One region of the Arthrobacter sp. NPDC092385 genome, then DNA from elsewhere that is predicted to be linked to it. Evidence: riboswitches for the same ligand, from Rfam matches in the RefSeq annotation. Region 1 holds a riboswitch; each other region holds the start of a gene.

Region 1 (7,077 bases):
CGGGGAGACACCGGCGTCGAGCGCGGTCTCGAGCATGGAACGCTCCCCCCTGGCCCGACGGAGCAGGGCCCCGAGGCGCTGCCCGCGCTCGACCTCGGCGGATGTGAGCGGCAATCTGACCATGGCCCCGATTCTAGTACCGGGATAATATGGCCGGGATAGTTATTGGTCCACGGTGGAAGGCACCCCATGATCGAGATCCTCAACCGCACCGAGCTGGACCGGGCGAAAGTGACGGGTGCGCTGGTCGCCGACATCCTGCAGAGCGTCAGGAGCCGGAGCACCGTCGGCACGAACCTCCTCGACATCGACCGCTGGGCCCAGGCGATGATCCTCGAGGCCGGAGCGCAGTCCTGCTACGTCGATTACGCGCCCTCCTTCGGGCGCGGGCCGTTCGGCCACTACATCTGCACCTCCGTGAACGACGCCGTCCTCCACGGACTGCCGCACGACTACGCGCTCGCCGACGGCGACCTGCTGACACTCGACATCGCCGTCATCAAGGGCGGGGTCGCGGCGGACTCCGCCATCAGCTTCATCATCGGCGACTCCGCGCCTCCGGAGAGCGTCGCGATGATCAGCACCACAGAACGAGCACTGGCTGCGGGGATAGCGGTCGCCGGACCGGGTGCGCGGATCGGGGACATCTCCCATGCCATCGGATCCGTGCTCGGCGAGGCAGGCTACCCGATCAACACCCAGTTCGGGGGCCACGGCATCGGCTCCACGATGCACCAGGACCCGCACATCGCGAATACCGGCCGCCCGGGCAGGGGCTTCGTCCTGCGCCCGGGGCTGATGCTCGCCCTGGAGCCGTGGATCATGGCCGACACCGCCGAACTCATCACGGACCCCGACGGCTGGACGCTCCGAAGCGCCACCGGCTGCCGGACGGCGCACAGCGAGCACACCATCGCCATCACCGAGTCCGGCGCCGAGATCCTCACCCTGCCGGCCTCGGCCCGCTGAGGGAGCGCGTCCGCCACAGCATTCCTCCTGTTACGGCGGATGACCGAATATGTCGCCTGATGTCCTGCGGATCTTGATCGCCCGGCTGATCTGCGATTACATGCGATAGTCCGCAGGGTTCGCTCCCCGGGACAGACACACCATCCAGAGCGGCTGAGAGACCTGGCTCGTTGAAGCCGCAGCAACCACCCCTCCGGGGCCGGTGCTACTGCCAGGACCGATGGAGAAGACCTCGTTCCCCCCGTTGGTTCCGACCGCACTTCAGGCGGTCCGGACTCCGGCGTGCATGAACGAAGGGCCCTCGATCACGACTGAGAGGACCGGCATGACTTCCCCCACCGTTTCCCGCTACGACCGAGAGTCGCAGCTCCCCACCCCACCGCGACGGTCCTGGCGCATCACCGCCGTCCTGGGCCTCGCGGCACTCGCACTCACCGCGTGCGGCTCGACGGCCGACACCAGCGCAGGCCAGGACTCCGGCTCGGGAGAACCGGTCGAAGGGGGCACGCTGGTCTACGCCGAGGTGACACCCATCAACAACTGGCAGACCCAGGCAGCCCGCTTCTACGAGAAGTCCAACGTGCTCAACAGCGTGCTGGACAGGCTGACCTACTTCGACGCCGAGCAGGGCGAGGTCGTTCCGTGGATCGCCTCGGAGTTCACCAGCAGTGCGGATGCGACGCAGTTCACCTTCACGATCCGCCCCGGTGTGACGTTCAGCGACGGAAGCCCCCTGGACGCCGCCGCGGTCAAACTCAACCTCGATGCCCTCGGCCTCGGCGTGCCGAACGCCCAGATCCAGCCGAACGTCGACTTCGCCGGCTACCAGTCGGCGGAGGTCGTCGGGGAGGACCAGGTGAAGGTGACCCTGGCCTCGCCCAACTCGAACTTCCTGAGGGCGACGTCCTCGGTCACCGCGGGACTGGTCTCCCCCGAGACCCTGAAGCTCGACGCGGCCGGACAGTCCGCGATCGCGAAGATCTCGGGATCCGGTCCCTTCGTGTTCGAATCCGAGAAGCCGGACGAAGAGGTGGTCCTCGCCAAGCGGTCGGACTACGCGTGGGCGCCGGAGACCGCCGAGAACCAGGGGGATGCCTACCTGGACAAGGTCGTCGTCAAGTACCTCCCCGAGGTGGCGCACCGCGCCGGCGCCGTCCAGTCCGGCCAGGTCGACCTGGTACGCGGCCTGCAGCCCCTCGATGAGAAGGCCCTGGCAGGAAGTGGCAACCAGGTCCTGCCCGCCGAAGGGGTGGACCTCACCGCCAACATGGCTGCGGTCCGCGTCGGCAGCGGCAAGCTCGCCGATGAGGACGTGCGGCGGGCGCTGCAGATCGGCATCGACCGCCACAGCATCAAGGACACCGTCCTGTCCGACAGCTACGTACTCTCCGCCTCCGTGCTGAACCACAAGGCCCCGGGCTTCGTCGACCTCTCCGAGGAGCTCAAATACCAGCCGGAGGAGTCGAAGAAGCTGCTCGACGACGCGGGCTGGACGGTGGGCGCGGACGGCATCCGCGAGAAGGACGGCGTGAAGCTCGAGGTCACGGTCACCAGCTCCAACAACTCCGTCGTCATCAAGCCGGCCTTCGAACTGATCGAGCAGCAGTGGCGCGAGATCGGCGTCAAGCTCAACAACCGTGCCGGAGACAACACCTTCCTGGCGACGGCGATGCCTGATCCGCAGGTCGAGTTCTTCGGCACCCGCCAGTTCATCTACGGCGGCCTCGGACCGATCTTCGAACCCGCGAACAACACCATGACCCACACCAGCGATCCGGCCCTCAATACGCTCTTCGCCGCCGAGCGTGCCGCCGCTCCCGGCGCCGAGCGGGACGACCTGCTGGCCCAGGAGCAGCAGGCACTGGTGGTGGACAAGGCCTACTCGCTGGTGCTGTGGGACGAGGTCCAGGTGTACGGTGCGCACCGCGACACCCATGTCGACTTCACCTCCGGCACGGCTCCCGTGTTCCAGGGCGCCTGGAAAACGGGCGGCTAGCACCGGTGGCACGCTACCTCGCGCAGCGGGCGGGCCAGGCGCTCCTCGTCGTCTGGCTCGCCTACACCCTCGTGTTCCTCGCAGTGCAGCTCCTTCCCAGCGATCCGGTCACGATCTTCCTGACGGTGGACTCGGCGGTCGACCAGGCCGCGATCGACACCATGAAGAGCCAGTACGGGTATGACCAGCCGCTGCCGGTGCAGTATGTGCACCAGCTGCTCGGGCTGCTCAGCGGGGATTTCGGCTATTCGCTGGCATCCGGCGAGTCCGTGAGGGACCGGATCAGCGGGGTGGCCGGGTCCACCGTCCTGTTGGCGAGCTCGGCGTTCGTCACCGCCGTGGCCATCGCCGTCACGCTCGTCGCCGCGGCGACCCTCACCAGGGCCGCCGCCCTGCAGCGCTTCCTGGTGAACCTGCCTCCGCTGTTCTCCGCCATCCCGGTGTTCTGGCTCGGGCTGGTCCTGCTCGAACTGCTCTCCATCCGGTGGGGAGTCATGTCCCTGTTCCCGGACGGCTCCTTCCTGTCACTCGCGGTCCCCGTGCTCGTCCTCGCCGTCGTCGTCTCGGCGCCCATGGCCCAGGTCCTGCTCAAGAGCATCAACCACGTCTATGAGCAGCCCTTCATCGACGTGCTCCGGGCGAAAGGGGCCTCCCGGTCCTGGATCTTCTTCCGGCACGGACTGAAGAACGCCGCGGGCCCGGCGCTGACGATCACCGGCATCACAGTCGGGACGCTGTTCGCCGGCTCGGTCATCACCGAGACGGTGTTCGCACGGTCGGGCCTCGGCTCGGTCGTCCTGCAGGCCGTCACCACCCAGGACGTTCCGCTGGTCCAGGGACTCGTCCTCCTGACGGCGACCGTGTTCGTGTCGGTCAACCTCGTGGTCGACCTGCTGTACCCGCTGCTCGATCCCCGCATCCTCAAGAGCGGCGGCCAGGGCGCCCCTCGCGCCCTGGCTGCCTGATCCCCCGACAGGATTGAGATCCCTCCATGCCTTCCACCAGTGATGCTCCGCCGGCGGTTCCCACGCCCGGAACGACGACGGCTCCCGCCGCTCATGAACTCCTCCCCGCAGCGGGCGGTCCCCAGGAACAGACCGTGCGGCCCGCCCGCCGACGTCGCCGCCGGACAGGGAACCCGTACCTCTGGTTGACGGCCCTCCCGCTGATCGTGATTCTCGGCTGGGCACTGGTGCCCGGGTGGTTCACGGAGTTCAGTCCGCTCGACGGCGTTCCCAGCGACAACTTCCAGGCTCCGAGCGCAGCACATCCCTTCGGGACGGACCACCTCGGCCGCGACGTGTTCGCCCGCGTCGTCCACGGGACCCGGCAGACGCTCCTGACCGCAGGCCTCGCCGTGCTGATCGGCCTGGTCGCCGGAACCGCGATAGGACTCGCCGCCGCGACCGCCGGCCGTGCCACCGATGCGGTCGCGATGCGCCTGGTCGACGTGCTGCTCGCGGTGCCGGGGTTCCTCATCTCGCTGATCATCGTCACGGCGTTCAGCCCGGGGCCCGTCTCGCTGGGGGTCGGTGTCGGTATCGCCTCCATCGCCTCCTTCGCTCGCGTCGTGCGGTCCGAAGTACTCCGCGTGCGGAACCTCGACTTCGTGGAGGCGTCCTTCCTCAATGGCGGCACCTACTGGTCCGTGGTGCGCCGCCACCTCCTGCCCAACGCGAGCGGGCCCGTGCTGGCGCTGCTCGCCGTCGACCTCGGGGCGGCCATCCTCGCCATCTCCGGACTCGGCTTCCTGGGGTTCGGCGCTCCCCCGCCGACGCCGGAATGGGGGCTGCTGATCGCTGAGGGACGCCAGTACCTCGGCAGCGCCTGGTGGCTGACCTCCCTGCCCGGCGTCGTCATCGTGCTCGCCGTGATCCTGCTGGCAGCCCTGGGGCGGCAGCTGTTGAAGACCTTCCGAATCTAGCGAGGAGCGCCATGAACACCGGAACAGCAGTCACCAGCACGGACCGCTCCCCCGTCCCCGCCGACGTCGGTCCTGTCCCCGACGGTCCCCTGCTCGCCGTGCGCGGGCTGCGGATCGCGTACGGCCACGGGGACACGGCGACGACGGCCCTCGACGGCGTCGACCTCACCGTCCACCGCGGCGAGATCGTCGCACTGGTCGGGGAGTCGGGATCCGGCAAGTCGACGCTCGCGAAGTCGATCATCGGACTTCTGCCGGCAGCAGCCCTGCGTACCGCCGGCTCGATCTCGCTGGGCGGCACCGACCTGACATCCACCCGGGAGAAGGACCTCGAGAAGATCCGGGGAGTCCGGATCGGGCTGGTGCCGCAGGACCCCGGCGCCTCGCTCGACCCGGTCAAGACCATCGGTTCCCAGCTCTCGGAGGTCTTCCGGCTGCATCCCGGCGGTGGTCCCCGTCGCTCCCGCCGGTCCCTCCGGGCCGAGGTGATCCGCCTGCTCGAGCTCGTCGGGATCGACGACCCGGAGCGACGCCTGAAGCAGTATCCGCACGAGTTGTCGGGCGGGCTGAAGCAGCGCGTCCTCATCGCCATCGCCTTCAGCCTCAGGCCTGAGCTGCTCATCGCCGACGAGCCCACCTCGGCACTCGACGTCACGGTCCAGGCGAAGATCCTCGAGGTCTTCGAGCGCCTCGCGCAGGAGTTCCACACAGCGGTGCTCTTCGTCACGCACGACCTGGCGGTAGCCACCGACCACGCCGTACGGATCGTCGTCATGCAGCGCGGCCTGATCGTGGAGGACCGCCCTGTGGCGCAGATCCTCGCCGGACCGGAGAACGACTACACGGCGCGGCTGCTCGAGGAGGCGTCACCGCACCGGCTCCCCGCGGAAGCGCGGACCCCCTCCGAGATCGAAGCCGAGACGACACCCGCAATCGAGGTCCGTGGGCTGACGAAGGACTTCCACCGTGCCGGGGAGGACCGCCGGGCGGTGGACGACGTCTCGTTCACCATCGCCCAGGGCTCCACCTTCTCCCTCGTCGGCGAGTCCGGGTCCGGGAAGTCCACCACGGCACGCCTGATCCTGCGTCTCCTCGATCCCACCGCCGGCCGGGTGCTCATCCACGGCGAGGACGTGACCGACGCCTCCCGGCAGCAGAAGCGGGATCTGTGGCGCACTCTCCAGCTCGTCTACCAGAACCCCGACTCGGCCCTGGACCCCCGTCTGCGCATCAGCGACATCGTGGGTGAGCCGCTCCTGAACTACCGGATCGGCACCCGCGCCGAGCGCAGGAGACGCGTCACCGAACTGCTCGACCAGGTCAACCTGCCGGCGGGCCTCGCCGGCAATCATCCCCCCGAACTCTCGGGCGGCCAGCGACAGCGCGTCGCCATCGCGCGGGCGCTCGCCCTGGGTGCGCGGACGCTGGTACTGGACGAAGCGCTGTCCGCCCTCGACGTGCTCACGCAGGCCCAGATCCTGAAACTCCTCCGGGACCTGCAGCAGGACCTCGGGCTGACCTACCTCTTCATCTCGCACGACCTGCATGTCGTGGAGCAGATCTCGACGACGGTCGGCGTCATGCGGCGGGGGAAGCTCGTGGAGACCGGCCCCACGGCAGGCATCTTCGGCAGTCCGGGCAACGAGTACACGCAGCTTCTCCTCGCGTCCAATCCCGGTCACCGCCTCCGGGCCGCAGCCCAGTCCGGCAACCCCCGCCTCCTCCTCCCCGCACCCTAAGGACGCCATCATGACCACCACCACGACCCCGCCCAGTACAACGGGGGGCCCGGGCTCCGGCACGGCGATCTCGGGCGAAGCCCGCTACGCGGAACTCGCCGCCCGCTTTCGGCCGGTCTTCCGCCGCATCGCGGAAGGAACGCTCGACCGCGAGCGGAGCCGCACCCTGCCCTTCGAGCAGGTCGCCTGGCTGAAGGAGTCGGGCTTCACGACGCTTCGAGTCCCGGCGCGGTTCGGCGGCGACCCGGTGAGCCACGAGCACCTGTTCCGGCTGCTGATCGAACTGGCCGAGGCGGACTCGAACGTCTCCCACCTGCTGCGCTCCCACTTCTCCTTCGTGGAGACGGCCGCCCTCCAGTCCCCCGAGTTCCAGGACCGGTGGTTCCCGCGGATCGCGGCCGGGCAGATCTTCGGCAACGCGGCGACCGAGCGCGCCGGCAATGCCCTGG
Region 2 (7,077 bases), on a different contig from region 1:
TCGCAGTCCACCCAGGCGAGCGCGTCCTCCAGGACCGGGTTGCCCAGCGGAGACGCGGTGTAGTCGACGCCGGCGAACTTGTCCGTGCCCGAGCGTGCGAACTGGCCCGCCAGGTGCTGGTGCTCCGCCGACAGGATGTTCACGGTGAATCGTCCCGCTGCACGGAGCAGAGGCCAGGTGGTGGAGGACCGCGCCGGACTGAAGGTGACCAGCGCCGGGTCGAGCGAGAGGGAGGCGAAGGACTGGCAGGTGAACCCGGCTGGACCCGTGGGCGTCGCCGCCGTGATCACCGTGAGCCCGGTGGCGAAGTGTCCCAACACCTGCCGAAGGCGCTGGGGGCTGAGGTCCGAGATGTCCGACATGATGGGTCCTTTCGTGGCGTTTGAATTCAATCAAGCACCGTTTGCGCCCGCATCCAAGAGCCGGGGAAGCGAGCTGTCGTATGAGGAAACACGGGGTCATCGACCGTCGTATTGGGTAGTGAGCAGGCCCGGAACAGCGGTGTTCTGCTGCACCAGGGTCAAGCGCTGAGAGCCACGGCTCTCCTGGACGCCCGACGTGTCTTCTCCAGCGCAGTGGCCAGGTCCTCCTGCAGGTCTGCCAGGTCCTCGACCCCGACGGACAGCCGGACCAGGTCGGTGGGCACAGCCAGCGGGGTCCCGCGGACCGAGGCGTGGGTCATCTCCGAGCAGTAGCAGACCAGCGATTCCACCCCGCCCAGGCTCACGGAGAGCGCGAAGAGGCGGGTCGATTCGGCGAACGCCCGTGCGGCGGCTTCTCCGGCACTGAAGCGCAGCGAGACGATCCCACCGAAGCCCGACATCTGGCGCGCTGCCAGGGCATGGCCCGGGTGCTCGGGCAGGCCGGGGTAGAGCACTTCCGCGACGCCGGGCTGATCCCGGAGCCATTCGGCGAGAGCCTGGGCATTGGAGGTGTGCCGCTCCATGCGCAGGCCGAGGGTCTTCAGGCCGCGGGCGGCCAGGAAGCAGTCCTGCGGCCCGGCGACCGCGCCGCCGGCGAACTGCTGATAGCCGATGGTCTCGGCCAGCGCGGTGCCGCGGAAGGAACGGTCGGCCACGACCACGGCACCGCCGAGCACGTCCGAATGCCCGCCGATGTACTTGGTGGTCGAGTGCACCACCACGTCCGCGCCGAGGTCCAACGGCCGCTGCAGGTAGGGCGAGGCGAACGTGTTGTCCACCACGAGCAGAGCCCCGGCATCGTGCGCCAGCGCCGCCCACCCGGCCAGATCCGCGATGCCCAGCAGCGGGTTCGACGGCGTCTCCACCCACAGCATCGCGGTGGAGCCCAGCCGGACCGCTGCGGCCACCGCCGCCAGGTCGGTGATGTCCACGGCCGTGTTCGCCACACCCCACGGGCCCAGCAGCCCGTTGATGAGCCGGTTGGTGCCGCCGTAGCCGTCCCCGCCGAGGACGATGTGATCGCCGGGGCGCAGCAGCGCCCGCAGCAGCGCGTCCTCGGCCGCCAGCCCGGAGGCGAAGGCGAAGGCCGCCGTCCCGTGCTCGAGCGCGGCCAGCTGGGCCTCGAAACCGTTGCGGGTCGGGTTGGAGCCCCGGCTGTACTCGTGCCCGGCCCGCAGCACGTTGATCCCGTCCTGCACGAAAGTGGAGGTCTGGTAGATCGGCGGGATCACCGCACCGGTCAACGGATCAGGGTCCTGCCCGGTGTGGACAGCTGTCGTATTGAACCCCGTGTACTGCGCCATGTCAGGCTCCTCTTCCTGCGAAGGCGGCAGGGGCCCCTGCCGCCGGAGAAGTAGCCGCGATGTCCGCGGCACCCACCAGCGGGGCCAGCGCCAGGTCCAGGTCCGCGACGAGGTCCGCCGCGGTTTCCAGACCCACGGAGAGCCGGATGGTGGTTTCTGCGATCCCGGCGGCGGCTCGCTGTTCCGGGGTGAGCCGGCAGTGCGTCATCGCAGCGGGGTGCGCGACCAGGGACCGGGTGTCCCCCACGTTGGCCACCAGCTTGAACAGCCGGAGCCGGTCGATGAAGTCCCCCACCTGCCCTGGCTCTGCGGCCAGGTCGAAGGAGAACACGCTGCCGGCCCCGTGCGGAAAGTCCCTGGCCGCGAGTCCGGCCTGCGGGTGGCCCGGAACGGAGGGGTGATGCACCGCTGCGACGGCCGGGTGGCCCGCCAGGAACCGGATGACGTCCCGGGTGTTCTGGGCGTGCCGGGCCACCCGGATGTCCAGGGTCTCCAGCCCCTGCAGGATCTGCGCGGCACTGCCCGGTGCGAGCGAGGGACCCAGATCGTGCAGGTACTTGCTGCGTGCGAGGGCCAGGTACGCGCCGTGGCCGTGGCGCTCCCACAGGATCTCCCCGCCGTAGCGGCGCTTGGGACGGGTGAGCTGCGGCCACCGGTCCGGGTAGGCGGAGAAATCGAACCGCCCACCGTCGACCACGGCGCCCGCGAGGGTACTCCCGTGCCCGCCGAGGAACTTCGTGGCCGAATACACCACGATGTCGGCCCCGTGATCGAGGGGCCGGAACAGGGCGGGAGTCGCCAGCGTGTTGTCCACCACCAGCGGCACCCCGGCGGCATGAGCGACCGCGGCGATCGCCGGCAGGTCCTGCAGCGTGGCCAGCGGATTGCCGATGGATTCGGTCAGGAAGGCCCGCGTCGTCGGAAGCACAGCGTCCTGCCAGGCACCGGGATGTGCGGGATCGGCGAAGCTGACCTCGATCCCGAAATCGTCGAAGGTGTCCGTCAGCAGGTCCACCGTCCCCCCGTACAGCTTCGACGACGCCACGATGTGCTGCCCGCCGCGGACCAGCGCCAGCAGGGCGACGGCGACGGCGGCCTGCCCGGTCGCCGTGGCCAGCGCGGCCACGCCGCCGTCGAGCGCGGCGATCCGCTGCTCCAGCACCGCCACCGTCGGATTACCGGTCCGCGTGTAGGTGAAGCCTGGCTCCTTCAACGCGAACATGCGCCGGGCCGACGCGTAGTCCGGGAATTCGTAAGCCGCGGTCTGATAGATGGGGACCGCCACGGGCCGGTAGGGCGCCTGCGGTTCATAACCTGCATGGATCTGGGAGGTGGCCGTACAGCCAGCGTCACCGGTACTCATCGAAGATGCTCCTTCGGCAGAAGTAGTTAGGACTTGAGGTCGAATCGTCTAGACAGGCTGCGTCACCGGTCCTGTCCGGGAACGCGGGAGCGGTGGGGCCTCATCCGCGGTGGACTGCGCTTCTGGAATCCAGGGATTAATGGCCGACACCGCGAACCTCCGGTAGACCTCCAAATGTCCCGACACGATGGAAAGGCTCTTATGAATGGCGGTCGCGGCAATGAGGGAATCGACTGCGGACACCTCGGCGTCGCTCAGCATCGGCCCCCATACAGCGGCGATATCAACGTCGACGGGAAGAATGTTCGAGCTGTAGGTGTCCACGAACTCCTGCACCCAGGCACCGATGGTCTGGTATTGCTGGTTCTCCCGGGTCACCAGATGCAGCTCTCCGATCGTCAAAGCGGAGACGAAGATCCGAGAGTGTCGCCTCCGCTGAAGAAAATCGACGACAGCCGTTGAAGGGCGTGAGCTCCACAACTCCACGATGACGTCGGTATCCAGAAGCAGGCCGCTTGTGCGTGCCATTCCTCAGACTGCCAGCGCAGGCAGACCAGCATTCTCCAAGCGATGTAGAACCACATGGGGTCTCAGGAGGAAGTCTACGAACGCTTCGCGTGGAGCCATCAATGCTTCGTAGTCGTGAATGCTCACTGCCGACAGTGGAACCTCGGCGTGGGACTCAGCACTTGGGGAAGTAGTAGCCATGGGCGGGCGGCACCGGGCCGCGTCCTTTCGGGAGCTCTTGCCCGCACCAGGTACCCCGAAGAGGGGCGAATGCGGACCGCTTCGTCATCCGAACCACCCACCGAGCGCGGGGTTGGTATGTGACCAAGTCGGAGCTTGGCGGCCACAGTTCATGAAGCTGTTGGAAGTATAAGCACGTAATTTCCTGTGACGCGAACATGCATGCCGATGACACGTCCCCGACGGACTACAGGCAGTTCACGGGCTGCGGACGAGCCTCCCGTCGTCATACAACGAATTTCTAGGACACATGACGTAAGACTTTCCCGCCGCACCGATTGCTGTTCATGATGGTGCGCAGCCCCTCCGTCTGGTGCTCGGCCGATGGTCGTGGAGGGGGCGTGCCTTACGTCACCGGTGGATTTAGAGCCCTAAGCCACACCATCCAGAGCAGCTGAGAGACCTGCCTCCATGACGCTGCAGCTTCCCCCGGATTCCCTGTCCGGAAAGGTGCTAATGGCAGGACCGATGGAAAGGACAGCATCATGACACTCGATCGCATCTCCACCAGCCTCGCCGGCTCGCTGCCGCGCACACCGGAACTGATCGCCGCCAACGCCGCCCGCACCTTTGCCGAGGACGGGTTCACCCTGGAACGGACACCGGAATTCGAAGGACTGCTCACCACTGCCGTGGTGGACCTCCTCCAACGCCAGAAGGAGCTTGGCACCACGATCCCGGAACTATTGGAGTAACCGCGCATGGCGCATAAGATCACCTTCAGCATTTCCACGACCCGTTTCGATGAGCACTACGTGCCGTCGACCACGTCGAGGGCCACCACGAATTTCGCTAATCTCGCCCGGGGCGAGAATCGGCAGCAGAACCTCCGTAACGTCCTGGAGATGATTGATCACCGATTGAACGACCTTGCGGAGCGAGGTGATGCACGACGGGATCATTATGTCGTCGAGCTCGACATTGTCTCCGTCGAGCTCGAGTTCTCCGCACAAGGGGCACACCAACGCTTTCCGCTGCTCGAGATGCTCGACATTCACATCCTCGACCCGCGCTCCGGGGAACGTCACGCAGGGATCGTGGGAAATAACTTCTCGTCGTATGTCCGCGACTACGACTTCAGTATCCGGCTGCCGTCGGTCAATGAAGGCACGACGGAGTTCGTCGTTCCCGAGGACTTCGGTGCGCTGCATGGCGTGCTCTTCCAGCGCTTCCTCGACTCCGCCGCGTACCGAGAACACTTCCCGAAGTCGCCGGTGATCTGTATCAGCGTCTCGACGAGCCGGACCTATCGTCGAACGGATGTCCGCCACCCGGTTCTTGGCGTCGAGTACGAGCAGGACGACTTCTCGCTGACGGACGACTATTTCAAGAAGATGGGACTGCAAGCCCGCTACTTCATGCCACGGGGCGCCGTAGCACCGCTTGCTTTCTATTTCCGCGGCGATCTACTCACGGACTATTCCGACCTGCAACTCATCGCCACCGTCAGCACGATGGAAAGTTTCCAGAAGATCTACCGACCGGAAATCTACAACGCGAACTCGACCGCCGGAAGTATCTACCGGCCGAGCCTGGAATCGCAGGACTTCACCCGGACGGACATCAATTATGACCGCATCGAACGCAACCGGCTTGCAGTCGTGCAGGGGCAGTACACGGAGGAACACCTCATCACGCCGCACAAGCTTGTCCTGGAACATTTGGTCACCGACCATCTCACTCCCGTCAACTGACGGGCGAAAGGCATCAAAATGAACACACTTCTCCCCACCGCTATCGTCGGCAGCTTGCCGAAACCATCATGGCTCGCGCAGCCAGAGACTCTGTGGTCCCCGTGGAAGTTACGCGACGGCGCGCTGGTCGAAGGTAAGCAGGATGCCCTCCGCAGCGCCGTCCACGAGCAGCACCGACACGGCATCGACATCATCAGCGACGGGGAACAGACGCGTCAGCATTTCGTCACGACGTTCATTGAACATCTCACCGGGGTCGACTTCAAGCAGCGCGAGACCGTCCGGATCCGCGATCGATACGACGCGAGCGTGCCAAGCGTCGTCGGTGCCGTAAGCCGTGACAAACCCGTGTTCGTCGCGGATGCGACGTTCCTGCGCGGACAGACCGATCAACCGATCAAGTGGACGCTCCCCGGACCGATGACAATGATCGACACACTCTACGACCGCCATTACAAAAGCCGACAAGCGCTGGCGTGGGAGTTCGCGACGATCCTCAACGAGGAAGCGAAGGAGCTCGAGGCAGCAGGCGTTGACATCATTCAGTTCGATGAACCCGCATTCAACGTCTTTCACGAGGAGGTACAGGACTGGGGAGTAGCCACGCTGGAAAGAGCGGCAGAAGGACTACGTGCAGAGACAGCCGTGCACATCTGCTACGGCTACGGGATTAAAGCGAACAACGATTGGAAGGCGACCCTCGGGCCAGAGTGGCGGCAGTACGAAAAATCGTTTCCACTCCTACGGCAGTCGTCCATCGATATCGTCTCGCTGGAATGCCACCACTCCCATGTCCCGATGGATCTCATTGAACTCATCCGTGGCAAGAAAGTCATGCTCGGAGCCATTGATGTGGCGAGCGAGACGATCGAAACCCCTGAGGAAGTTGCCGATACCCTCCGGGCGGCTCTCACATTCGTCGGGCCGGACAAACTGATTCCCAGCACGAACTGCGGTATGGCACCGCTACCCCGGAACGTCGCATTCGAAAAGCTAAGCGCACTAACGGCGGGCGCAGACATCGTGCGTGCCGAGCTTACCGCCCAACGGTCCTGACCCTCTATCACTGATTGACTATTTGGGAAAGGTCATTGGGGTCCATCGTAAATGAGAGTGTAAGTAGGGTCTGAAGCCGCCTGATTCGAGCATCGATCGGGCGATGTAATGGGTGAGGTTCCGGAACCCGAGGGCTGATCCGCGCAGGTGCTCGAGCAGTCCACTGATCGCTTCCGTGGGCCCATCGCTGGTGCCAGGCCGGTGGAAGAACGCGAGCACATCACCGGCACATTGTTTGAGGGTCCGGCCGACCCTGCAGATCTCGACCAGGGCCGCTGGAACGCCGGCGGTGACCGATATAACGACGGCCCGCATCAGCTCCTTTCCCTTCTTTTTGTCGGGTTCCCGGTACGCGGTGACGATCCGCTGATAGATCCCCCACGTCGCCTCCACCTCGAGGTGATCCTCGGTCCAGAAGACAGCGTAGAGACGCATGGTCTGCTTCTCGGTGAGCAGGTCGGCGCCGGTATGCAGTGTTCGGCGGGCCCGGT
Region 3 (7,077 bases), on a different contig from region 1:
GACGCCGTCGTGCCCTGCTCCACGTGCAGGTCGATGCCGCGGAGCACGTGGTTGGTCCCGAAGGACAGGTGGAGGTCCCTGCCGGTCAGGGTTCCCGATTCGATGGTCTTCACGCCTTGGCTCCTTCGCCGATCTTCGCGGCCAGTTCGTCCGGTTCCGGCTTCTCCCTCTTGCCCGTCCGCAACTTGTTGTCGATGTAGTTGACCAGGTGGGTCAGCGGGATCGTGAGGCACAGGTACAGGACGGCGGAGGCGATGAGCGGCGAGAGGTTGCCCGTGTTGCTGGCCGCATCGTTGCCGATCCGGAACAGTTCACGCTCGCTGGTCAGCAGCCCGAGGAAGTAGATGAGCGAGGATTCCTTGATCAGCGCGATGAACTGGTTCACCAGGGCGGGCAGCACGCGCCGCACGCCCTGGGGAACCACCACGAGCTGCATCGACGAGCGGTAGCTGAAGCCCAGGGCGCGCGAGGCCTCCAGCTGTCCCTTCTCCACGCTCTGGATACCGGAGCGGAAGATCTCGCCGATGTAGGCCGCCGCCATGAGCGACAGCGCGAGGATCCCCATGGGGAACGGGCTCGTGCTGCCGGTGGCCTCGCGGTAGATCGGGCTGAGTCCGATGCCGATGAGCAGGATGATCACGACGGCGGGCACCCCACGGAAGATGTCCGTGTAGATGCGCGCCGCCCAGCGGAGCAGCCGGTTGCGGGAGATCCCCATGATCGCGAGGACCATGCCGAGGACCGTCCCGATGACGCCGGACGCGATCGCGAGGATCAGGGTGTTCCGCAGGCCGACCGCGAGGAGCTCCGGCAGGACGGCGGCCATCGCCTCCCAGTCGAAGAAGGTCTGCGCGAGCTGTTCAAGGGCATTCATGGAGGGTCGGCTACTTTACTTCCACGGCTTTGCTGCCGGGCTTCCAGTCGGTCGGCATCTCGCGGTCCGGGTACCACTCCTTGGTGAGCTCGGACCACGTGCCGTCCTCGACCACGGCGTCGAGGCCCGCGTTCAGGGCGTCGATCAGGGGCTGGTTCTCGCTGTTCACGGCATAGGCGGTGAAGTTCTCCGTGTTGATGATGGTCTCGGCGATCGTGGTGTCGTCGCCCTCCTTCACCTGGCCGGTGGCCTGCTGGGACGGCGCGACCCACGCGTCCACCTGGCCGTTCTTCACGTTGGCGTACACGGTGTTGTAGTCGGCGAAGCGCACGGGCTCGAGGCCCAGGGTGTTGGTGACGTAGTCGTCCTGCACGGTGCCCTGCACCACGCCGATCCGGGTGCTCTCGGACAGCGAGTCGAAGCCCGTGACCGGAGAGCCGTTCTTGGCGACGACGGCCATGTAGCCGAAGTCGTAGCCGTTGGTGAAGCCGACGTTCTCGCGGCGGGCCTCGGTGGTGGAGATCGAGGAGGATCCGACGTCGAACTGCTTGTTCTGCACCTGCGCCAGCAGCGCCGAGAAGTCGGTGGAGGCGAACTCGACCTCGAGGCCGAGCTTGTCGCCGATGGCGCGCAGCAACTCGTTGTCGTAGCCCGTGAAGACGCCGTTCTCGATGAAGATGTTCGGAGGCGCATCCGAGAGGGTGCCGACGCGCAGCGTGCCCTCGGTGATGAGTCCGAGCTTCGAGGTGTCGATCCCGTCGATCGGCGTGGTGTCCTCGGTGGTGTACTTGTCCAGCGTCTGCTGGTCGCTGCCGGCCAGGGCGTCGGTGGTCTCGGTGGGCTCGCTGCTGGAGCTGCCGCAGGAGACGGTCAGGGCGAGGAGGGGTACGGCGAGTGCCGTGAGGACCTTACGGGAGATGTTCATGGTTTCCTTCGATGCCGGCCCGGGTTCCGGGCGCACAGGGTGAGGGGTTTTCGGAGGTGCCGGTCGACGGCACGGAAGGAGGCTGCTTGCTGCTGGGTGACACGCTCGCTGTTCTGGGCTGTGCGCGTTGTGATGTGGCTACCCGGCGATCCCGGGACGCCGCACGACGCCGTACTTGCCAACCGGGGGACTGGTCCCGGCGGCCGAATCTTCACCTGGAGCACCCCACTACGGGAGAGGGTTGCTGTCCAGCCGGCCAGGGCCGAGGGCTGGAACTCTTGATTTCAAGAAAAACGCTAGGGCAGGGTGAAGGGCCCGGTCAAAACGACAGCGGGCGGAAATCGGCGTTTGACGCGGTAAACGGGCCTCTACACGGCCGTTTGTGGTGGAGATTACACGAATCGGTCCACGAGCTCGGTGAGTTCGGCGGTGAGCGCGGCCGACGTACGCAGGTCCTGGCCGTCGAGCGAGAGGACGGGCGCGAGGAGCCGGATGCTCGAGATCAGCCAGACGGCGTCGGCGTCGAGCAGGTGGTGCGGTTCGAGCGGACCGTAGCCGAGCTCCCACCCCTGCTCCTTCGCCGCTGCGAAGAGAGCGCTCTGGGACGTGCCCGCCAGGATGCCGCTCTCCAACTGCGGTGTGAGGAGCGTCTTCTGCCCGTCACGGTCGTAGGCGAGGAGCACGGTGGACGTCGGTCCTTCCAGGACCTTGCCGTCGGAGGACGTGAAGATGACGTCGTCCGCGCCGTGCGCCTTCGCATGGCGGATGGCCGCCATGTTCACCGCGTAGGAGAGGGTCTTGGCACCCATGAGCAGCCACGGCGCACGTTGTGCCACGGTGCTGTCGTACCCGCGCTCGAGGAACAGGACCTTCAGGCCGGCGTCGCGCTGTGCCAGGGTCGACGCCGGAACGGGCGCCACCTGCACCCAGGCCGTGGCGCGGCCCGCGTCCTCCACCCCACGCGTGGCGATCAGCTTCACGACGGCGTGGCCGTGGTCCGGCTCGGCCGCCGCGAACTCCCGCAGGCCGGTGCGGATGGCGCGGCTCCAGGCCTCCGCCCCGGGCACCACCAGGTCGAGGGCGGCGGCCGACGACGCGAGCCGCGCGAGGTGCGCCTGCTCCTTCCGGGGAGTTCCGCCGACGGCCAGCAGCGATTCGAAGATGCCGTCCCCGCGCGTGGCGCCGAGGTCGGTGGCCATCAGTTGCGGCTGCGAGGCGTCGACGACCTTGCCGTCGTCGTGGGCCGGGTCGAGGAACACGAGAACAGTCATGGCACCAGCGTATCCGCTGCCATTCCTCGGGCCGGGCCGGGCGACGACGGTACGCCCACGGTCAGGCGCAAACGTCGAGCTACCGTTTGCCGTACTTCCGGTGCACCGCCTGCTTGCTCACCCCGAGGCTCTGGGCGATGGCCTCCCATGACAGTCCTGCCTGGCGGGCATTGCGGACGAGGCCCGCTTCTGCACGCCCTACCTCCCGCTGGAGTTCGGCGACTGCCTGCAGTGCTTCGCTGGGCCCTCTGCCGTCCATCGATCCGACGAGTGTTCTCATCCTCTCCACCTCCATGCGTCAACATTAGTTGACAACGCGGCGGTGGACAAGGGCCGTGCTGCCCCGCCGCGGCGGCCTGTCCTAGACGGCCGACCAGCCGCCGTCGGAGGGCAGGATGGCGCCGTTGATGTTCACGCCGTCGTCGCTCAGCAGGAAGGTGATGGTTGCCGCGAGGTGGGCGGGATCGGCGATGCTCGGGATGTTGACCCGGGCCGCCTCGAGCCGCGCCGACCCGAAGGCCGACGGCGTGCCCGGCATCGGGATGCCGGTGGCGACTCCGCCCGGCGCGACCGCGTTGATGCGCACGCCATCCTTCGCGTACATGAACGCTGCGCTGCGGGTGATGCCCACCACCGCGTGCTTGGACGCCGTGTAAGCGACGCCGGATGCCGATCCTCGAAGCCCTGCTTCGGACGCCACGTTGACGATCGACCCGCGACCGGCGTCGAGCATGACGGGCAGCACGGCCCGGGTGAGCCGCATGAGTCCTTCGACGTTGACGGCGAAGACGCGCGACCACATGGCGTCCGAGACCTCGTGGAGCGGGCTGAAGTCGTCGTTGATGCCGGCCACGTTGGCCAGTGCGTCGATGCGTCCCTCGGTGCCGGCGATGATGCGCGCCACGGCCTCGGCGTCGGTGAGGTCGGCCGCGATCGGCACCACCTGGTAGTCGTCCAGGGACGCGGTGAGGTCCTCGATGCGATCCGCGGCGATGTCGACGGCGATCACCCGGCCGCCCTCACGGGCCACGCGTGAGGCCGTGGCGCGGCCGATGCCCGATCCTGCCCCCGTGACGATGACGGTGCGTCCCTCGAACCGGCCCGCGACCGGGCGCTCCTGCCAGGCGGAGCCGTCCGCCTCCGGGATGATGCCTCCGTTGACCCGCCTGACGAGATCGTCGACCGCCGCCTGCGGCAGTGCGCCCTGGCTCAGGGCGACCAGTTGCTGCAGCGGCATGGACCGGGCGGGGCCGAGTGCTGCCTCGTCGGTGCCGGCCTGCGCGAGGAACCCCCTCAGGACAGGCCCTCCCTCGGGGTGGCCGAGCCACTGGTCGATGGTGCTGGAGGCGGTCAGGGTGGCAGGAGTCCGGGACATGGGAGGTCCTTCCGGTTCGGAGGATCGGGGGAAGTGCTGCTGTCCCTGCAGGCTACATTCAACGCCGTTGAATGGCCAGTGTCGCGCGCGATCCTCCTTTTTCGACGGGCATTGTCCCGGACGGACTCGCAGGAGGAACCCGGCCGTCTAGGGTTGGAGGATGATCGAAGGCCGGACGGAGACGCGCAGCGCCATCCTGGCCGCCGCCCGCACCCTGTTCCTCGAGCGCGGATATGCCGGCGCCTCGGTCCGCTCCGTAGCATCCGCGGCAGGAGTGGATGCGGCGCTGCCCATCCACTATTTCGGATCCAAGGAAGCCCTCTTCCTCGAGGCGCTCCCCCAAATGCCGGACTACCAGCCGCTCCTCGGCGGCGACCCCGCAACGCTGGGGGAACGGTTCGTCCGGTTCGTCCTCGATGCGGAGGACCACCTGCGGCCCCTCTACCTCACGCTCCTGCGGGCCAGTGACGCCGGGGCCGTGAGCGCGCAGTTGCGGCACCTCCATGAGACGACCTTCGTCGCGCCCCTCGAGACACGGCTCACCGGGCCCGGTGCTGACTTGCGTGCACGCCTCGCGGCGGCGCTGGTGGGCGGGCTCATGTACGCCCTGTGGGTCGTCCAGGACGAGCGGCTCCTCGCCGAGGACCACGAGGCGATCATCGGTCGCTACGGCGCCCTCCTGCAGCAGCTCGTGGATCCGGCGCTCTAGGTTCCGGGTGCTCCTCGCCGCCGATGTGCCCTGCCGGCGACCAGGAGCGGGATGATCCGCGCCGGGAGGATGGGTGGGAGAGGTCAGGGGACGAGCGCGACGTCCTCGCCACGCAGGGTGGCGCGGAAGCCGTCGTCCTGGACGGCGACGTCCTGCAGCACGAGGCCCTCGGGCAGGCCCTCGATGTCATGCTCGATGGTGACGAGCCGGCGCACCACGGCCGCGGTGGCCTCCGAGAGGAGATCCGGTCCGCCGATGTCGATCGAGCGCGGTTCGACGACCAGTCTGCCGGCCTCGACCTCGACCGTGCCGGTGGCGGTGACGCGCAGCTCGCGGCCCAGGACCTCCACGGTGCGGACCACCACGGCCCGACCGCCGTCGGCTCGGACGTCCGTCCCCTCGCCGAGCTCGTCGGCGACGGCCTCGAACGGCACGGTCGCGTCCACGGTGAGCCGAGCCGCGACCGATCCGTCGGGGCCGGTGGTCACGCCGCGTCCGACGGCCCGGACGTCGCGGAGCACCGAGCCGCGGGTCACGACCGTCCCGGCGTCCAGCACGACGTCGGCCAGCCACACCTCGTCCTCGCGCAGGTCCGGGGGAGCCTGCGCATCCGGTGACAGGTCGGGACCCGATCCCGACGACGGCAGCGATTCAGGCTCCCGACCGGCCGGATCACTCACCGCCCACCACAGCATCGCTATCGCGATGACCAGGATCAGCATCATCCCGGCAGCACCGATCAGCCAGTCCTTCGCGCGCTTCAACACCATGAGGACAGTCTGAGGTATTCGGTTCCCCGTCGATGCGCCGCCTGCTTCCGGCGGGCGTGGCCGAAGCTCAGGTGAGGTCTGCGATGAGCGCCGACGCCGCGCAGTCGCGGATCCCGTTGATCCCTGCCACCGCGGTGCCCTTGTCCTCGTAGGGTTCACTCGTCACCAGGGTGGCGCCGTCGTCCCCCGTGAGCCGGAACCGCAACTCTTCCTTGTCATCGCGATAGATCTCGAATCGTCCTGCCATGTCCGCCCCCTCGTCATCGGACGCTGCCTGCCTGCCGGGCCGATCGCCGGAGCAGGACTGCCGAACGGCAGCGCTCCACCCATGAAATCCGCTGTCGTGCCCTGAAGCAACAACGAATACACCGGATGTCCGTGCTTGTGGTGGGAACTGATACCTCGAGGAGCGCAGCCGGCCGGTGAGCGCCGGGATCCTGGCGCCTCAGCCGTGTCGTGACATCCGGTACAGGAGGTTGTCACGCACCATCGGCCACTCGTGGGCGAGGATCGAGTACACCACGGTGTCGCGCAGTTCGCCGTTCCGGGCGCGGGTATGGCTCCGAAGCACGCCGTCCTGCTTCGCGCCGAGCCGGGTGATCGCCTCGCGGGACTGGTGGTTGAGCCAGTGCGTGCGGAACTCGACGGCGGGGCACCCGAACACCTCGAAGGCGTGACGCAGCAGGAGGTACTTGGACTCCGTATTGGTGCCGGTCCGCTGTGCCGATGCCGCGTTCCAGGTCGAGCCGATCTCCACGCGCGGAGTGTCGTGGTCGATGTTCATGTAGGTGGTCATCCCGATGATCCTCGCGGCGCCTCCCGTGCCCGGGTCCACGAGGCGCGTGGTGAAGGGCAGCATCGAGCCGCCGTCCTGCAGTGCGAGGCGCCTCGTGATCTCCTGCCGCATGCCATCCGGGTGCGGTACGGAGGTGTACCAGAGCTTCCACAGCTCACCGTCCCGGGCGGCCGCCACGAGGCCGTCGTGGTGGTCCGGCGACAGGGGTTCGAGGACGGTCCGGGTGCCACGCAGGGTGGTCGGCTGGAAAGCGGTCATGCACCGAGAGTAGTTCTGGTCCGTGCGGGACGACGGCGGCACCGCCGCCCGCCGTCAGGATGCGGGGAACGTGGCCCCGAGTGCCGACAGGACGCCGCG
Region 4 (7,077 bases), on a different contig from region 1:
GCGAATCAGCGGACGTCGTCATCACCGTCGACGACCTCTCCAAAGTCACCGAGGCCGTGCTCATCGGAAAACGAACCCTACGAATCGCACTGCAGAGCATCGGAATCGGCATCGGCCTGAGCGTCCTGCTGATGGCGAGCGCAGCCGTAGGACTCGTCCCCCCGCTCGCGGGCGCGGTCGGCCAGGAAGGTATCGATCTGCTGACGATCCTGTACGCACTACGAGCAGCACGCACCCCACGAGCTTCCACCAGTGCGCGGCACACAGGGCGGCACACAGGGCGGCCCACGGGCGAGACCATGAACAGACCCGGTCCCGGTACGGGCGTCGAATAGGGACGTTATCCCCTACCGGCCTCGGCGCCGTCGCCGCATTCTTGAATGCATCACACATCTTCGACGGACCATCCGTGATTCCGCATCGCAGACAGTCAGATGGAGCCGCACAGGCTGAGCCGACTGAACGTCCCTCGCCGCACCGTACGGACGCCACCCCCGAGCGCTGCCAGATGCCCGGTCCTCCCGACGAGTGGTGATGCTTCCCCACATCGCAACAATCCACGAAAGGAAACGGTCATGTCCTCCTCCGCCCTTCATCCCAAGAGCGCACACACCCGCTCCCGGGCCTCGGCATCCACGCTCGCCCTTGTCGCGGGCGGGCTGCTGCTCCTGATCGGGGCACTCAGCCTCATCCCCGGGATCACCACGGACTACGGCACCCTGGCGTTCGCCGCCAACTCGTCCGCGCTGTTCCTCGGCATCTTCCAGACCAGCGTCCTCCTCAGCGTCATCTACGCCCTCGTAGGTGCAACGGGACTCCTCCTGTCCCGGCTGCCGATCGAAGCACGCGCCTACCTCGTCGGCGCAGGCGCGTTCTTCCTCGTCCTCTGGATCTACGGCCTCTTCGCGAACGCCGAGATGGTCGCCAACATCTTCTCCACCAATGCGGCCACCAGCTGGGCGCACCTGGTGCTCGGCGTCGCCCTCGCCGCAGCCGGCGCCGTCGCCACGGAGGACGCCGAGGAAGTGAGGAACACATAGGCCCTCCTCTCACCCGCCCCACGGCACGTTGCAGAAGTCCCCGCCGGGACCCGCCTCGGCCGGGACTTCTGTTCCGGGCTAGCGACACGGCGTGTTCCGAGGGCGGGTGCGCACTCCGACGACGAGCAGGGTTCCTGGAACTACGGCCTGGTCCTGCCGACGGCCGCCGCTGTCGAGTCACGCAGCATCAGCGCGATCCCGCTGAGCAGTGACACCGCGGCGGTCAGGACGAGCAGGGGTCCGAGGCCCAGGCCGGGGATCACGGCGCCGGCAAGGGCCGGCGCTGCGACCGAACTGATGGCTCCGACGACAAGGCAGGCCGTGAATGCTGCGCCTGCGCGGTCGGGCACCAGCTCGGCGGTCCAGACGGCGAGGACCGCCGATCCTGCCATGTATCCGACACCGAAGATGCACGCTGAGACTGCCGTCGCGGTCAGGGAGTCACTGGCCAGGCCGAGGAGTGCCAGTGCTGCAGCGACCGTGACGAGGCAGAGGGCGGCGACCCGCGAGGCGCCCATCCGCTGCACTGCGGCTTCGGTCGCCAGGCCCGCCGCGCCGGTGAGGCCGATAGCTGCGTAGAGTGCCGGGACGGCAAGAGCGGGGAGGTCGCCGCTGGCCAGGGTGTCCGCTGCGTAGGTGAAGTAGATGACGACGACGGCGAAGTAGACGACGGAGTAGGCGGCGGGTACCCGCAGCGCCTTCGCCAGTGAGGAGACACCGTGCGGTCCGTCCGGGCGCGGATCCGGACGGGTCGGCGACACGAGGCGGAGGTTCAGGATCGCGGCTGCCACCGCGGCAAGAGCGATACCGGCCCAGACCAGGCGCCATGAGCCCAGTGCTGCAAGGACGGCCAGGCCACCCAGGAGAACCAGTCCACCGCCGGTGCCGGTCGTGATGATCGCCAACGTCCGTGACCGGTGTTGCAGGGGCACCGCACGGGTCACGATGTCGGAGTAGGGCGCCCAGACCCAGCCCCCCGCGCTGCCGGCCAGGACGACACCGGCCGCGAGCAGCCACGGGGACTGCGCAAGTGTCACGAGCACCGCTCCCAGGGCGCCACATGCTCCACCCACAGTTGTCGGAGCGCGCGAACCGCGGCGAGCAGCCAGCGGCCCGGCGAGCAGCAGGCCGGCCAGGTAGCCTGCGAACGTCGCACTGGCGATGAGGCCGAGCACCAGCTCGGAGAGCCCCAGGTCCTGCCGGATGCCGGGCAGCGTCAGGCCGTAGGCGTAGCGGGCCATCCCGAAGGCGACCCCGACCACCGCCGCTCCGGCCAGGCCTGTCCGGCCGCCCGCCGAGAGCTCCATGGAAAACCACCTCATCCTGACTCGTTCGTCCGAGCGACTGCCCACCTGGCGGATCGATGACGACGGCGCCGTCGTCATCGGCTGATGCACAGGCCGGCGGCGGCAGCGACTCCCCTACCCGTGCAGCGCAGCGTCCGCTTCCCCCTGTGCCCAGCCGGTGAAGGTCACTGTCAGGCCCGCTCGCGTGGGCGAGCAGCAATACGGCCCCGCCGAGACCTCCAGGCCGGGTTCGAGTGGCACGACGCGGACGAGGCGGAACGCCTCCCCTGACCTGCGAGCGCGGATCGTGACGGCATCGCCGCTCCTGCTCATGCGCACCGTCACCTCCTGCCCACCCCACTCGGGCACCGGGGCGACCGACCAGTCGGATACACGATCAGTCACCACGGCACCCACCTGGGGAACGCCGTCGGACACCTCCACTCCGGCCTTGATCCAGTGCTCCGCACTGCTGTGCAGGTAGATGCCGGCCTGGTCGAACTGCTCCCGGTAGTCGAGCAGGAACGAGACGTCGAGAGCGGTGTCCTGGGGGAAGGGTGCCAGCAGGGCGTGAGCGCTGTCGTGGACGAAACCGTACGACGTCCGCCGCCAGGCGTCGCTTCCCTCCACGGCCGTCACGCGCAGGTGGCCGCCTTCCACCACGGCGTCCTCCGGCGGGTTACGCCAGGAGCCGGTGGTCCAGGGCGAAGCCGGGGTACGGGCAGCGATCATCGAATGCCTTTCTGAGCGGAAGGCGGGATCCCTGTTCGGCATCGGATCCGCTGCCTGATGGGGCGATATCGCAATACCCGGTCATATTACTTCTTATTGGCGCGACTGCCGGATTCTCTGCCTATAGTGAATTCAGCTTCAAGAGATGCGGCCGCCAAGCTCCGACTAGGCCGCGCACCAACCCCATGTTCCTGGGTGGTTCGGATGACGAAGCGGCCTCCGCCTTGGCACTTCGTGCTGGTCCGGCGCGGGCAAGAGCACTTCGAAAGGCACTCCCCGTGAGTTGTAGCGCCCTCCCCCTCCCCTAGCAGACCCTGCGCGTCCTGCGCATCCTGTTGCTCTTCATCCCCTTTTCCGGTGAATTCCGCTGTGCGCGGTGCCGGACCCCTTCCAAGGAATTCTCCATGAATGCATCCGTAATTCGTCCTGCCCGAGATCGCCGCCGATTCCGCAGCTTCACCGCATTGTCGGCCGTCGCCCTGGTGTCCCTTGTCAGCGGCTGCGCCGGTCCGGCCGGTCCCTCCTCGGTGGCCGGTGACGAGCCGGTGGACGGCGGCATCCTGAACGTGTCGATCTCGGCCGAACCCGGCTGCCTCGACGGCCACGGGATCTCTGCCACACAGCAGCAATTCCTCGGCCGGCTGATCTACGACAACATCGTGACGCTCGACGAGAACGGGGAGATCGCTCCCTACCTCGCTGAATCCTGGGACATCTCGGAGGACGGCAAGACCTACACGTTCCACCTCAAGGAGGGAGTGACCTTCAGTGACGGCTCGCCCTGGAACGCCGAGGTGCTGGGCCAGAACCTGGAGCACATGCGGGATCCGGCCACGAAGTCCCCCCTCGCGGCTGCGTACATCGCCCCGTACGTGGACGGCACCGTCATCGACGAGTACACCTTCGAAGCCCACCTCGAGTACCCCTACACGCCCTTCCTCTACACCCTGGCGCAGTCGTGGCTCGGCATGAACTCGGGCAAGGCGATCACCGAAGCCCCCGAGACGCTCTGCCAGAACCCGATCGGCACCGGGCCGTTCACGGTCGCGGACTACAAGCCCGGCCAGAGCATCAGCTACACCAAGCGCGCCGGCTACGACTGGGCGCCGGAGTGGCTCGAGGGCGACGGCGAGGCACACCTCGACGGCGTGGAGGTCACCCTGGTCAGCGAGCCGGTCATCCGGCACCAGTCGCTCGTCTCGGGCCAGTACGACCTCACCGAGAACCTCGCACCGCAGAACGCATCCGCGGTCCAGGCGGATTCGAACTTCACGTACGAGAACCTGCCACGGACGGGCAGCCCGTACGTCCTGAGCTTCAACCTCAACCGCGCACCCTTCAACGATCTCGCGGTCCGCCAGGCATTCGCCGCGTCCGTGGACACGAAGGCCGTCACCGACAGCCTCGGCTTCGACACCTACACCCCGATCGACAGCTTCCTGTCGAAGGAGAGCAAGTACTACGACCCTTCGGTCGAGGGAACGCTCACCTACGATCCCGAGCGGGCGAACAAGCTGCTGGACGACGCCGGCTGGTCCACGCGTGACAGCGAGGGGTTCCGTACCAAGGACGGTCAGCGCCTCGTGGTCGAGGTGCCGGCGGTGGAGAGTTCGACGCCGAGCCCCCTGCTGGTCCAGCTGCAGGGAGAAGCCAGGAAGGCCGGCTTCGACCTCCAGATCATCCAGCTCCCGCAGGCCCAGCTCACCGAGCGGCGCTACGCCGGGGACTACGACGCGCTGGCGGGCGTATGGCACACGAACACGACCGACGTCCTCTTCATCCGGTACCACTCCTCGGAGATCACCGGGGAGCGGATCGGGCAGAACTCGTCCTACGTCGACGATCCGGCCCTGGACGAACTGCTCCTGACGGCCCGTGAAGCCAGTGACGGCCCCGAGGCGGCCGAGGCCTACTCCAAGGCCCAGCACCGGCTGCTCGAGATCGTCCCGGGCGTCCCGCTCTACGAGAACCCGAGCCAGTTCGCCTACGCCAACACCGTCCAGGACGTCGCGGTGGACACCTCCCACCCCGTGCCCGTGCTGACCTACGCCTGGAAGGCGGAGTAGGTGGCCGTCCTCCGGCGCATCCTCACACGCCTGGCCGTCGGGATCGGGGTCCTCTGGGGCGCCGCCACGCTGACGTTCCTCGCGGTCTACCTGATCCCGGGTGACACCGCCCTGCTGATCCTCGGCGGTCCCGACGCACGGCCCACCGCCGAGACCCTGGCGCAGGTCCGCGCCGACTACCTGCTCGACCAGCCGTTCATCGTCCAGTACGGCAGCTATCTCGGGAACCTGCTGCAGGGGGACCTGGGGCAGTCCTACCGCCTGCGCCTGCCGGTGACGGAAGCCATCGGCCAGCAGATCGGTGCGACGGCGGCGCTCGCAGGCGCCGCCGTCGGAATCGCCCTGCCCCTGACCTTCGCGGTCGCCGTCCTCTCGGCGCAGCGTGCGAACTGGATCCGGTCGATCGTCTCCGGTATCGAGGTGGTGTTCGCGGCGACGCCGACCTTCATCATCGGCTTCGCCCTGCTGATCGTCTTCTCCTTCACGCTCCGATGGTTCCCCATCGGCGGCAACCAGGGGACGGCGGCCCTGGTCCTCCCGGCACTCACGCTCGCCCTCGCGATCTTCGGGACCCTGTCCCAGGTCCTGCGGAACGAACTCGAGGACGTCCTGGAGCAGCCGTTCATCCTGACGGCACGGTCCCGCGGCATGCGGGACCTCCCGGTGCGGATCCGCCATGCGCTGCGGCACGCCGCCATCCCCGTCATGACCATGTCGGGCTTCGTCGTCGCGGCGCTCCTCGGCGGGTCGGTCGTCGTCGAGACCCTCTTCAGCCGGCAGGGCATCGGTTCGCTCACGCTGGCCTCGGTCTACAACAAGGACCTGCCCGTCATCATCGGGATCGTGCTCCTCTCGGCCGCGGTCTACGTGGTCGTCAACCTGGTGATCGACCTCCTCTACACGCTCATCGATCCGAAAGTGGTGACAGCATGAGCATCGCCTCCCGCACCGCCCCACCCGCCGTCGCAACCCTCGCCACCCCCCTGGGCGGTCCCCCGGTGTCACCGGCGGGCACGCCAGGCCGGACACCGCGGGCACGACGCCGGCTCCGCATCCGCCCGGGCATCCTGCTGGCCTCCGCCTTCCTCCTGTGGCTGGCGGCCTCGGTCCTGGTGCCCGGCCTTCTCGCCCCGGGCGATCCCTACGCGGTGAATCCGGCCAGAAGCTTCGAGGCGCCGAGTGCCGCGGCCTGGTTCGGCACGGACGATTCCGGCGCCGACAACTACACGCGCATCGTCCACGGTGCCGCCACCTCCCTGTACATCGGCATCGGCGCGACGGCGATCGGGGTCCTCGGCGGCACGGCGATCGGCCTCCTCGCCGGCCTCAACGGACGCCTGGTCGAGGCCTCCGTGATGAGGTTCCTCGACGTCACCCTGGCCATCCCGGAGATCCTGCTCGCACTGGTGGTCATCGGCATCATCGGTGGCGGCACCGAGAACGCCATCCTCGCCATCGGCGCCGGGAGCATTGCCTACTACGCCCGCATCACGAGGGCGCAGACACACCTGGTCAGGCGGTCCGGCTACGTCGAGGCCGCGCGCACGCTGGGGCTGCCCGCCTGGCGGGTCCTCCTCACGCACATCGTGCCGAACGTCATCAAGCCCGTGCTGGTCCTGGCCACGATCGGCGTCGGATCGGCCATCGGCGCCGGCGCCTCCCTGAGCTTCCTGGGACTCGGCACCCCTCCCCCTGCACCCGAATGGGGGGCGATGCTCTCGGCCGGCCGCAACTTCATCTCGAACGCACCCTGGATGATCACCTTCCCCGCGGCGTTCCTCGTCGCCACCGTCCTGTCCATCACCGTCATCGGCCGCGAGCTCAGGCGCCGCGCCGAAGGGAGGATCGCATGAGCCCCGCGCCTGCCCTCACCCACCAGCCCGCGCCGTCGCCGGCCGCTGGGCCCGTCGTCGAACTCGAGGGCCTCACGGTCGAATTCGGCCGCGGCAGCCA

The links. A riboswitch is a leader RNA that binds a small molecule or an ion and turns the genes downstream of it on or off. The one in region 1 is predicted to bind S-adenosylmethionine.
Region 2: another riboswitch for S-adenosylmethionine. It lies ahead of ACIQCY_RS15995 (PIN domain-containing protein); the one in region 1 lies ahead of ACIQCY_RS13855 (ABC transporter substrate-binding protein).
Region 3: another riboswitch for S-adenosylmethionine. It lies ahead of ACIQCY_RS01450 (ABC transporter substrate-binding protein); the one in region 1 lies ahead of ACIQCY_RS13855 (ABC transporter substrate-binding protein).
Region 4: another riboswitch for S-adenosylmethionine. It lies ahead of ACIQCY_RS16730 (ABC transporter substrate-binding protein); the one in region 1 lies ahead of ACIQCY_RS13855 (ABC transporter substrate-binding protein).

The regions. Positions count from the first base shown of each region.
Region 1 covers NZ_JBIVQL010000010.1:119,413-126,489, reverse strand. The annotation lists gene ACIQCY_RS13865 (helix-turn-helix domain-containing protein) at 1-123, opposite strand, end outside; gene map (type I methionyl aminopeptidase) at 190-969, shown strand; SAM riboswitch class I at 1,107-1,196, shown strand; gene ACIQCY_RS13855 (ABC transporter substrate-binding protein) at 1,295-2,965, shown strand; gene ACIQCY_RS13850 (ABC transporter permease) at 2,971-3,930, shown strand; gene ACIQCY_RS13845 (ABC transporter permease) at 3,957-4,889, shown strand; gene ACIQCY_RS13840 (dipeptide ABC transporter ATP-binding protein) at 4,901-6,628, shown strand; gene ACIQCY_RS13835 (acyl-CoA dehydrogenase family protein) at 6,639-7,077, shown strand, end outside.
Region 2 covers NZ_JBIVQL010000016.1:27,573-34,649, forward strand. The annotation lists gene ACIQCY_RS15980 (flavin reductase family protein) at 1-362, opposite strand, end outside; gene ACIQCY_RS15985 (cystathionine gamma-synthase) at 521-1,726, opposite strand; gene ACIQCY_RS15990 (O-acetylhomoserine aminocarboxypropyltransferase/cysteine synthase family protein) at 1,728-3,089, opposite strand; gene ACIQCY_RS15995 (PIN domain-containing protein) at 3,138-3,617, opposite strand; SAM riboswitch class IV at 3,826-3,954, opposite strand; gene ACIQCY_RS16000 (hypothetical protein) at 4,322-4,531, shown strand; gene ACIQCY_RS16005 (putative oxygenase MesX) at 4,538-5,530, shown strand; gene ACIQCY_RS16010 (methionine synthase) at 5,549-6,586, shown strand; partial or broken gene ACIQCY_RS16015 (transposase) at 6,605-7,077, opposite strand, start outside.
Region 3 covers NZ_JBIVQL010000001.1:288,796-295,872, forward strand. The annotation lists gene ACIQCY_RS01440 (amino acid ABC transporter ATP-binding protein) at 1-113, opposite strand, end outside; gene ACIQCY_RS01445 (amino acid ABC transporter permease) at 110-874, opposite strand; gene ACIQCY_RS01450 (ABC transporter substrate-binding protein) at 885-1,799, opposite strand; SAM riboswitch class IV at 1,966-2,083, opposite strand; gene ACIQCY_RS01455 (aminodeoxychorismate lyase) at 2,192-3,070, opposite strand; gene ACIQCY_RS01460 (AsnC family protein) at 3,150-3,365, opposite strand; gene ACIQCY_RS01465 (SDR family NAD(P)-dependent oxidoreductase) at 3,432-4,445, opposite strand; gene ACIQCY_RS01470 (TetR/AcrR family transcriptional regulator) at 4,606-5,154, shown strand; gene ACIQCY_RS01475 (LmeA family phospholipid-binding protein) at 5,238-5,924, opposite strand; gene ACIQCY_RS01480 (YegP family protein) at 5,992-6,171, opposite strand; gene ACIQCY_RS01485 (GNAT family N-acetyltransferase) at 6,370-6,978, opposite strand; gene pabB (aminodeoxychorismate synthase component I) at 7,033-7,077, opposite strand, start outside.
Region 4 covers NZ_JBIVQL010000019.1:12,180-19,256, reverse strand. The annotation lists gene ACIQCY_RS16750 (heavy metal translocating P-type ATPase) at 1-335, shown strand, start outside; gene ACIQCY_RS16745 (DUF4383 domain-containing protein) at 576-1,040, shown strand; gene ACIQCY_RS16740 (MFS transporter) at 1,181-2,362, opposite strand; gene ACIQCY_RS16735 (DUF1349 domain-containing protein) at 2,462-3,058, opposite strand; SAM riboswitch class IV at 3,195-3,322, shown strand; gene ACIQCY_RS16730 (ABC transporter substrate-binding protein) at 3,463-5,124, shown strand; gene ACIQCY_RS16725 (ABC transporter permease) at 5,125-6,057, shown strand; gene ACIQCY_RS16720 (ABC transporter permease) at 6,054-6,977, shown strand; gene ACIQCY_RS16715 (dipeptide ABC transporter ATP-binding protein) at 6,974-7,077, shown strand, end outside.